DNA from 2 places in the Brevibacillus sp. NSP2.1 genome. Region 1 is predicted to be linked to the other one. Evidence: riboswitches for the same ligand, from Rfam matches in the RefSeq annotation. Region 1 holds a riboswitch; the other holds the start of a gene.

What was found. A riboswitch is a leader RNA that binds a small molecule or an ion and turns the genes downstream of it on or off. The one in region 1 is predicted to bind cyclic di-AMP.
Region 2: linked by a shared signal. The riboswitch ahead of M655_RS22775 (C40 family peptidase) and the one ahead of M655_RS13460 (CAP domain-containing protein) in region 1 are both predicted to bind cyclic di-AMP.

What each region holds. Positions count from the first base shown of each region.
Region 1 is NZ_CP048274.1:2,656,921-2,660,321, reverse strand. Features, by position in the region: gene M655_RS13480 (phosphotransferase family protein) at 1-215, opposite strand, end outside; gene M655_RS13475 (hypothetical protein) at 285-521, shown strand; gene M655_RS13470 (cold-shock protein) at 548-751, opposite strand; gene M655_RS13465 (rhodanese-like domain-containing protein) at 1,172-1,516, shown strand; cyclic di-AMP (ydaO/yuaA leader) riboswitch at 1,601-1,756, shown strand; gene M655_RS13460 (CAP domain-containing protein) at 1,765-2,463, shown strand; gene M655_RS13455 (hypothetical protein) at 2,534-2,692, opposite strand; gene M655_RS13450 (homoserine dehydrogenase) at 2,804-3,401, opposite strand, start outside.
Region 2 is NZ_CP048274.1:4,677,981-4,681,381, reverse strand. Features, by position in the region: partial or broken gene M655_RS22785 (sensor histidine kinase) at 1-247, opposite strand, end outside; gene M655_RS22780 (response regulator transcription factor) at 248-967, opposite strand; gene M655_RS22775 (C40 family peptidase) at 1,186-1,707, opposite strand; cyclic di-AMP (ydaO/yuaA leader) riboswitch at 1,712-1,849, opposite strand; gene M655_RS22770 (LiaF transmembrane domain-containing protein) at 2,159-2,563, shown strand; gene M655_RS22765 (PspA/IM30 family protein) at 2,629-3,324, shown strand.

The DNA of each region.
Region 1 (3,401 bases):
ATCGGCAGAGGCTGCAACGCCTGCAACCGCGCATACTCCTGCTCTTTTTGCCCGGCTTGCTCGTAGCTGGCTACCCGCAAGACAGCAGGGCCTCCTGTTGCCAACTCGACGCGATATTTCCGGTCTGCCGAATGCCCTTTTTTGATTTCCTCCACGCTCCCCGCCTGTTGCAAAAGCGGAACCGTTTTTTGCAGCGACACCAGCCAGTCTTCCATTTCGTTCACTCTCCTCCCGGTCTGTGTTAAAAAGCAGCATGCTCGATTATACGACAGCCGTGGCAGCAATTGGTAGAAAAAAACGCCGGGAAGCTCGATTTGCTTTTTGCGTGTACAGACGAAATCTTGCCGAAGTTGATGGCGCAGCTCGCAGCGACGGGCGAGAACGCGGCCTTTCAGTTTGGCGACCCGGTTCCGCCTTCGTTCATCGGGCTGTTCGGCCACATCCAGGCGCACGCCGACTTTTACCGGGTGATGCTCGTCAAACACCGTGATCTTGCGAGAAAAAAAGAAACTGCCCGCTGACGGACAGTTTCTTTTATAAAGGAGACTTACAGTTTTACTACGTTCTCAGCTTGAGGACCGCGGTTGCCTGTTACGATGTTGAACTCAACGCGCTGGCCTTCTTCCAAAGTTTTGAAGCCGTCGCCTTGGATTGCGCTGTAGTGTACGAATACGTCGTCTCCGCCTTCTACTTGAATGAAGCCGTAACCTTTTTCTGCGTTAAACCATTTTACTGTTCCGTTCGCTTGCATGAGAAAACCTCCAAAAGTCAATTTGAATATGCTAGTCATATTTACCGAAGCAAATAAAGCTCACATATCATGAAGAAATACCCCAGAGCGAGATCGCGATACGCCTTCATGATATGTGAAGTTGATCTACTTCGCTAAAATGAAAGTGTCATAGGACGGAACTGCCATGTTAAAACCAAAACTTTTTGAAAACCTAAAACGACGAAAGCCCTTCCTCTCTTCCATCCTTGCGGCTCCGATGACCGCGCCAGTGTGAATCGGGATTTCAAAAACGTTATCCATCAGCATACACCTCGAAGATTTAGGCTCAAGTATTCAAGTAGCATTATCATTTTACCATAACCAGACCGTAAAAATCAACCATTTACTACTACTCTATCAGAAAGGCAACTGCTACAATAGGCTCGGGAGGGATTGCGAATGCAAAAAAACATCTGGACGAAACAGGAAGTAATCGAGTTGCTGGAAAAACAGACACCTGTACTCATCCTTGACGTCCGCGACGAGGCAAAATTCCGGAACGGAACGCTCACCAGCGAATTGGCCGCAACCAAAAACGTTCCCTATGTGCACATGCTCGAACGTGACAAGCCCTTAGATGAAGAAACAGAATCCGTGGCGCGAAAAGCGCAGGTCATCACGGTCTGTACGTCGGGCAACAAAGCGCAAAAAGCGGCTGCTCTGCTGCGCGAGCACGGATACGAGGCAAAAGCGCTGCTCGGCGGACTGACAGCGTGGAACGAGCCGGAGAGCGAGGGCGAATAAGCTCAGTAGCGCCAGCGTTTCCAGCGGTTTGGCAGATATTACTTCTTTATTTCGGGTGGGATAGTCTGATATTCTGGGTCATGCCAAACCAATAAGCCGAAGCTTCCTCACGAATGGAAGTGCGGGGGATCTTTTTGTGGGTCACGCATCCACTAAGGGGTGAATCGCTCGAAGGAGCGTAGGGTTGTTTCCTCAATCCGAATCCGACAACTAACCTCGTAGGCCAAAAAAAGGAGACGATGTTGAATATGAAACGTTTTGGAGCTACTGCCATCGCGATGACTCTGGGATTGGGCTTGGCTTTGACCGGCTTTACCCCATCTGCATCTGCTGCAGCCAATTGCCCGGTACCAACTGGCATACAATACCAAATCCAGTATCAATGGATTCCATATATGGGTCAGCTTCCATTTGCACCTAGCGCACAGCCACAACAGCCTGCCGCGCCAGTAAATCAGGCGCCTGTACAAAAGCAGCCCGTACAAAAGCCGGTGCAACAAGCGCCACAAGCACCAGCAATGCCAGTACAGAACGTCACAAAGCCGGCTGCTCCGGCGAACCAGGCCGACCAGGCACAGGCTGGCGACTTTGCCAAGCAGGTTGCTGATCTGGTCAACCAGGAACGCGCCAAAGCAGGTCTGGCGCCTGTAACGATGGATGCTGCCCTGTCCAAAGTCGCTCTGGCGAAAGCAGCCGACATGTCGAACAACAACTACTTTGACCACACCAGCCCAACGTACGGTTCTCCGTTTGACATGATGAAGCAATTCGGCATTTCCTACATGACCGCAGGCGAGAACATCGCCATGGGTCAACGCAGTCCGCAAGAAGTGATGACGCAGTGGATGAACAGCGAAGGCCATCGCAAAAACATCATGAACCCGGCCTTCACCAAAATCGGTGTCGGCTACACCAACGGTTACTGGGTTCAGGAATTTATCGGTTAAGAACGTCTTTCCCTGTACACGAAAGCCGGGTACTCTTTTTCCAAAGAGGCCCGGCTTTTTTCGTGTGGAGCTATCCTTGCTCCGTATTTGCCGCGTTTTTCGCTTTGGGGGTGCAGCCGCAGCCTTCCTGCTCCTCAAACAGAGCGACTTCCTTCTGGTTCATCTTCTGCTTCGTTGGATAGGCAGAAACTTGCTGCAGTTCGGCATTGACATCAGACGATTGATTCATCCGTATGGCCCCCTCGCCGCTATTTGTTCGTGGTACGTCCCTAGTATGCGCGAAAAACAAACCGGGTCATTCCTGCCGATCGCTGGAAGCGGCGCAAGGAAGCTGCCGCTGTCAGACAGCGCCGTGTCTACTCATGATATGTTCCAGGTCTTTCAGTGCTGCCGCCGCCGCTGCTGCCGGGTCCGACTTCCCGCCCACGACCATCAGTTCGCCCATGACGTCTGTTTCCACGCGGATCGCTTTCGTCGTCCCTTTTACTTGGGCAAAAGGATGCATCGCATCGACTGCGACAAGCTCAACCGCTGCCGCTACGCCGTCTGCTGTCGGCCGGATCGTGCCGATCAGCTTCGGCACCCGTCCGGCGCGTTTCCACTCGGCGATTTGGGCGGGAGACAGGTCGCGAACGCTAGCCCGCGGGATATCGGAGAGCTTCAGCCTGGCGTCGAACACGGCGTTGGCCAAAATCGCGATTTTCGAGGCCGTATCCCAGCCGTCGATGTCGTAGGTCGGGTCCGGCTCGGCGATGCCCATTTGCTGCGCCCGGCGAATCGCTTCCTCGCTCGTGACGCCTTCCTCCATGACGCTTGTCAAGACAAAGTTGGTCGTTCCGGTAAAAATGCCTTCCACATGCTTGATTTCACAGCCCGCCAGATTGTAGCTGAACAGGTCGATCGTCGGCAGGGCGGCCGCTGTTGCGCCGCTGATTTTT
Region 2 (3,401 bases), 2.0 Mb from region 1:
GGTACATGACGTCTTCCGGCAACTGCTTCTCCAGTTCCTGGCGCTCGATCGGGTCCTTGAAGTTGCTGGAGCGCAGTAGTTGGTTGAGCCGGACCTTTTCTGCCGCATCCTTTTCCGCCTGGTACTGGTTGTGACGGTCGTTTTTCAACTGGTCGATGATGATGTCCTGGAAGACGAATTTGAACAGCAGGATGTTGAGGGTAATCAAGGCGATAAAGGAGAGAAAAAGCTTGTTGCGAAGACTCATCTACAGTTTCTCCCCGATGAATACGTAGCCTGTCCCCCATTGTGTTTTGATGAATTGCCGTTCTGTTTCCAGCTTCTCGCGCAAGTTTTTGATGTGGACCGTCACGGTGTTGAGGGAGCCGTAGCCGTACCCCCAGACGCGGTCGTAAATTTGTTCCCGCGTGAACACGATCCCGGCATTTTCGGCGAGGAACGTCAGTAGTTGAAACTCTTTTGTGGACAGCTCAATCTTCTGGCCGTTGACGTAGACAGAGTACGTTTCCTTGTGGATCTCCAAGTCCTTGAACTTCAGGACGGTGATCGGGGAGCTGGGCGTCTCTTTTTCCGGCTGCTCCTCGGTATGCTTGCGAATGCGCTCGTAGCGTCGCAGATGAGCGCGGATGCGAGCCAGCAGCTCTTCGGTGTCAAACGGCTTCGTAATGTAGTCATCGGCGCCGATTTCGAAGCCGACGACTTTGTCGACCGCCTTGCTTTTCGCGCTGAGAAACAGGATCGGCAAATCCCATTCGCGGCGAATTTGCGAGCACAGCTCGTAGCCGCTCATATTCGGCATCATGATATCGAGCAAAATGAGGTTGGGCCGCTCGCCCTGGCTCAGAAGAGCAAGCGCATCCTCGCCATTTTCCGCCGAGGAAACCTGGAAGCCTTCGTTTTCCAAAATATCTTCAAGCAGTTCAATAATCTCCTGGTTGTCATCAACGATCAAAATGTGATCTTTCACCGGAATTACCCCCAGTTACTTCTATTAATAGGTGGATGAGGTGCTATGGCACAAAGAACTAATCCTGTCTATCATAACATGCTTTCACATGATAAGGGCAAGTATCCGTCCATTCATGCATCTTTACTTATAGGTAGGGGCACCTCTTTAGACCTGGTCCTAAATTTCGTCAGAAAAAGCCAGAGACGCAATGTCCCTGGCTCTTATTTTTTGCCGAACTACTTCTTTTGTGCTTGATTTTCCGACAACGATGCAGCTTGCACCGCGTTTTCCTTTTTCGGAGCTGCCGCTTCCAGAACAGGTGTGCTGATGCGCTTGGCGCCAACATAACGCTTGCTCCAGTAGTACGGGTCGTTCAACTTGGTGTTGACGACGCCGCGGCCAGATTCCGAATGCACGAATGTGCCGTTCCCGATGTAGATGCCTACGTGTGAGATGCTTCGTCCGTTTGTATTGAAGAACACAAGATCTCCAGGCTGCAAGTCTTTCTTGGCAACCTCTGTCCCCAGTTCGTATTGGGCGGCAGAATTGTGAGGCAGGTCTACACCTAACGCATCAAATACGTAGCGTGTGAAACCGGAGCAGTCAAAGCCCTTTTTGGACGTACCGGATGATTTGTAAGGGACGCCATACAGTTCGCTGACCACGTCTTCGAGTGTTGCACCCTCGGCCGCGTGTGCAGCGCCGGCTCCCATAGCCAGCATTCCGGCCATAAGTAAAGACAGTACCACCTTGCGCAAAAGAAACTGCTCCTTTCGTGAGCCTACGAAGTTAGCTGAAGGGTTCGGTCGAAAGGACGCCCTAGATTGCCAACATGCAATCATTCACCCCAAAAAACTGGTTCCCCCGTTTCCGACATGCGGAATTCGGCTATTTTCGATGTTTTTTTACACGCACTTTACGAAGATTCTACGCTTTTCCCGTTTTCCCTCTTTTGTAACCGCTTGTTCACCTTTTTGTCACAAAATTTTGTCTGATGCTGTAACGATTTGCTTCGACAATGCAAGTGCCGGGTCGAGAAAAGGGCAGGAGCAGGCTCGTCCGATTATGGCAGGAAATGCTCTCCGTCCAAGGACGGAGGGAAAAACCAACCGCACGCCCGTTATGGGGAGCCTATGCGGGGGGCTACAATAAGGCCATAAGGTTCAACAAGCACCACACACGCAAAAGATGATAGGAGGTAAGCGAGCAATGAGTGAACGGTCTGGAAAGGTTTTGCTCGGGCTAGTTCTCTTGCTGATCGGCGGGTTGGTTCTCCTGGATCAAGTAGGAATCGACTTTGGTGATCTGATCGGGCTTTTGATTCCGGCGATCATCATGCTGTACGGCGCTCGAAAAATCATGGGACAATCCGGTTCGCGTTTTTGGGGAATCGTGATCTTCCTGTTCGGGTTCCTGATGCTGATCGGCAAGCTCCATCTGCTGTTTCACGGCTTACTGGCCATTGGTGTGATTTATCTGGGGTATCGCTTACTGCGCCCCGGCCATGTCCCCAAAGAAGCGCCGCCAGCCTGGGAACGTCAGTGGGCACAAAAAGTATTAAAAGAAGACACGCTGGACGCGTGGGAAAGAGAAATGACCCGCCGCCAGCCATAAGCAGCCATGTCGCGAGAGCTTTTGGATGAAATGACACGATGTGATATGATGAGGAGGAATTGAAAATGAGTATTTTCAAACGTTTGCGTGACCTGACAGTAGCTTCGGTAAATGACGCCCTGGATTCGATGGAAGATCCGGTAGTTATGCTGAATCAATACATGCGGGATATGGAAGTGGAAATCGGACAGGTCGAAGTGGCTGTCGCCCGCCAGGTAGCATTGGAAAAGAAATTCCGCCAGCAACTGGACGAAGCGAACGCTTTGATCGAAAAGCGCGACCGTCAAGTAAAGCTCGCGTTGACAGAAGGGGAAGACGAGCTTGCCCGCCGCGCTCTTGCGGACAAAAAGCAGTATGAAGCTCGTGCAGCCGAGTACGAAACACTCTATCTGGCAGCTTCCGAGGCCGCTACGCAAATGCGTGAAAAGCTGGCCGAACTGAAGGAAGAGTTCTATAAAATGCGCGCAAAAAAATTCACGCTGATGGCACGGGCACAAGTAGCCCGCACGCAAAAGCAGGTGAATCATGCGGTAGCAGGGATTGGCAATCAGTCCGCAGGCCGCGGGTTCGCTCGTATGGAAGAAAAAGTGATGCGTATGGAGGCGGAGGCACAAATGAGCGGCCAATGGCGCCAAACGAACCTCGCCTGGGAGAGCGCGTTGTCTGACCTGGAAAAAGACGATCTGGATGCGGAGCTTGCCAGCATCAAGGCGTCGTTGAAGGAGAAAAAACCAGCGTCCGCCCAGCCGGAACAATCTTGATTGGACAGGAACTGGGGGATTGGTTGTAGAATAGAGTGTGTCAATCAGGCAGCCTGTATAGCAGGCTGCTTTTCCCC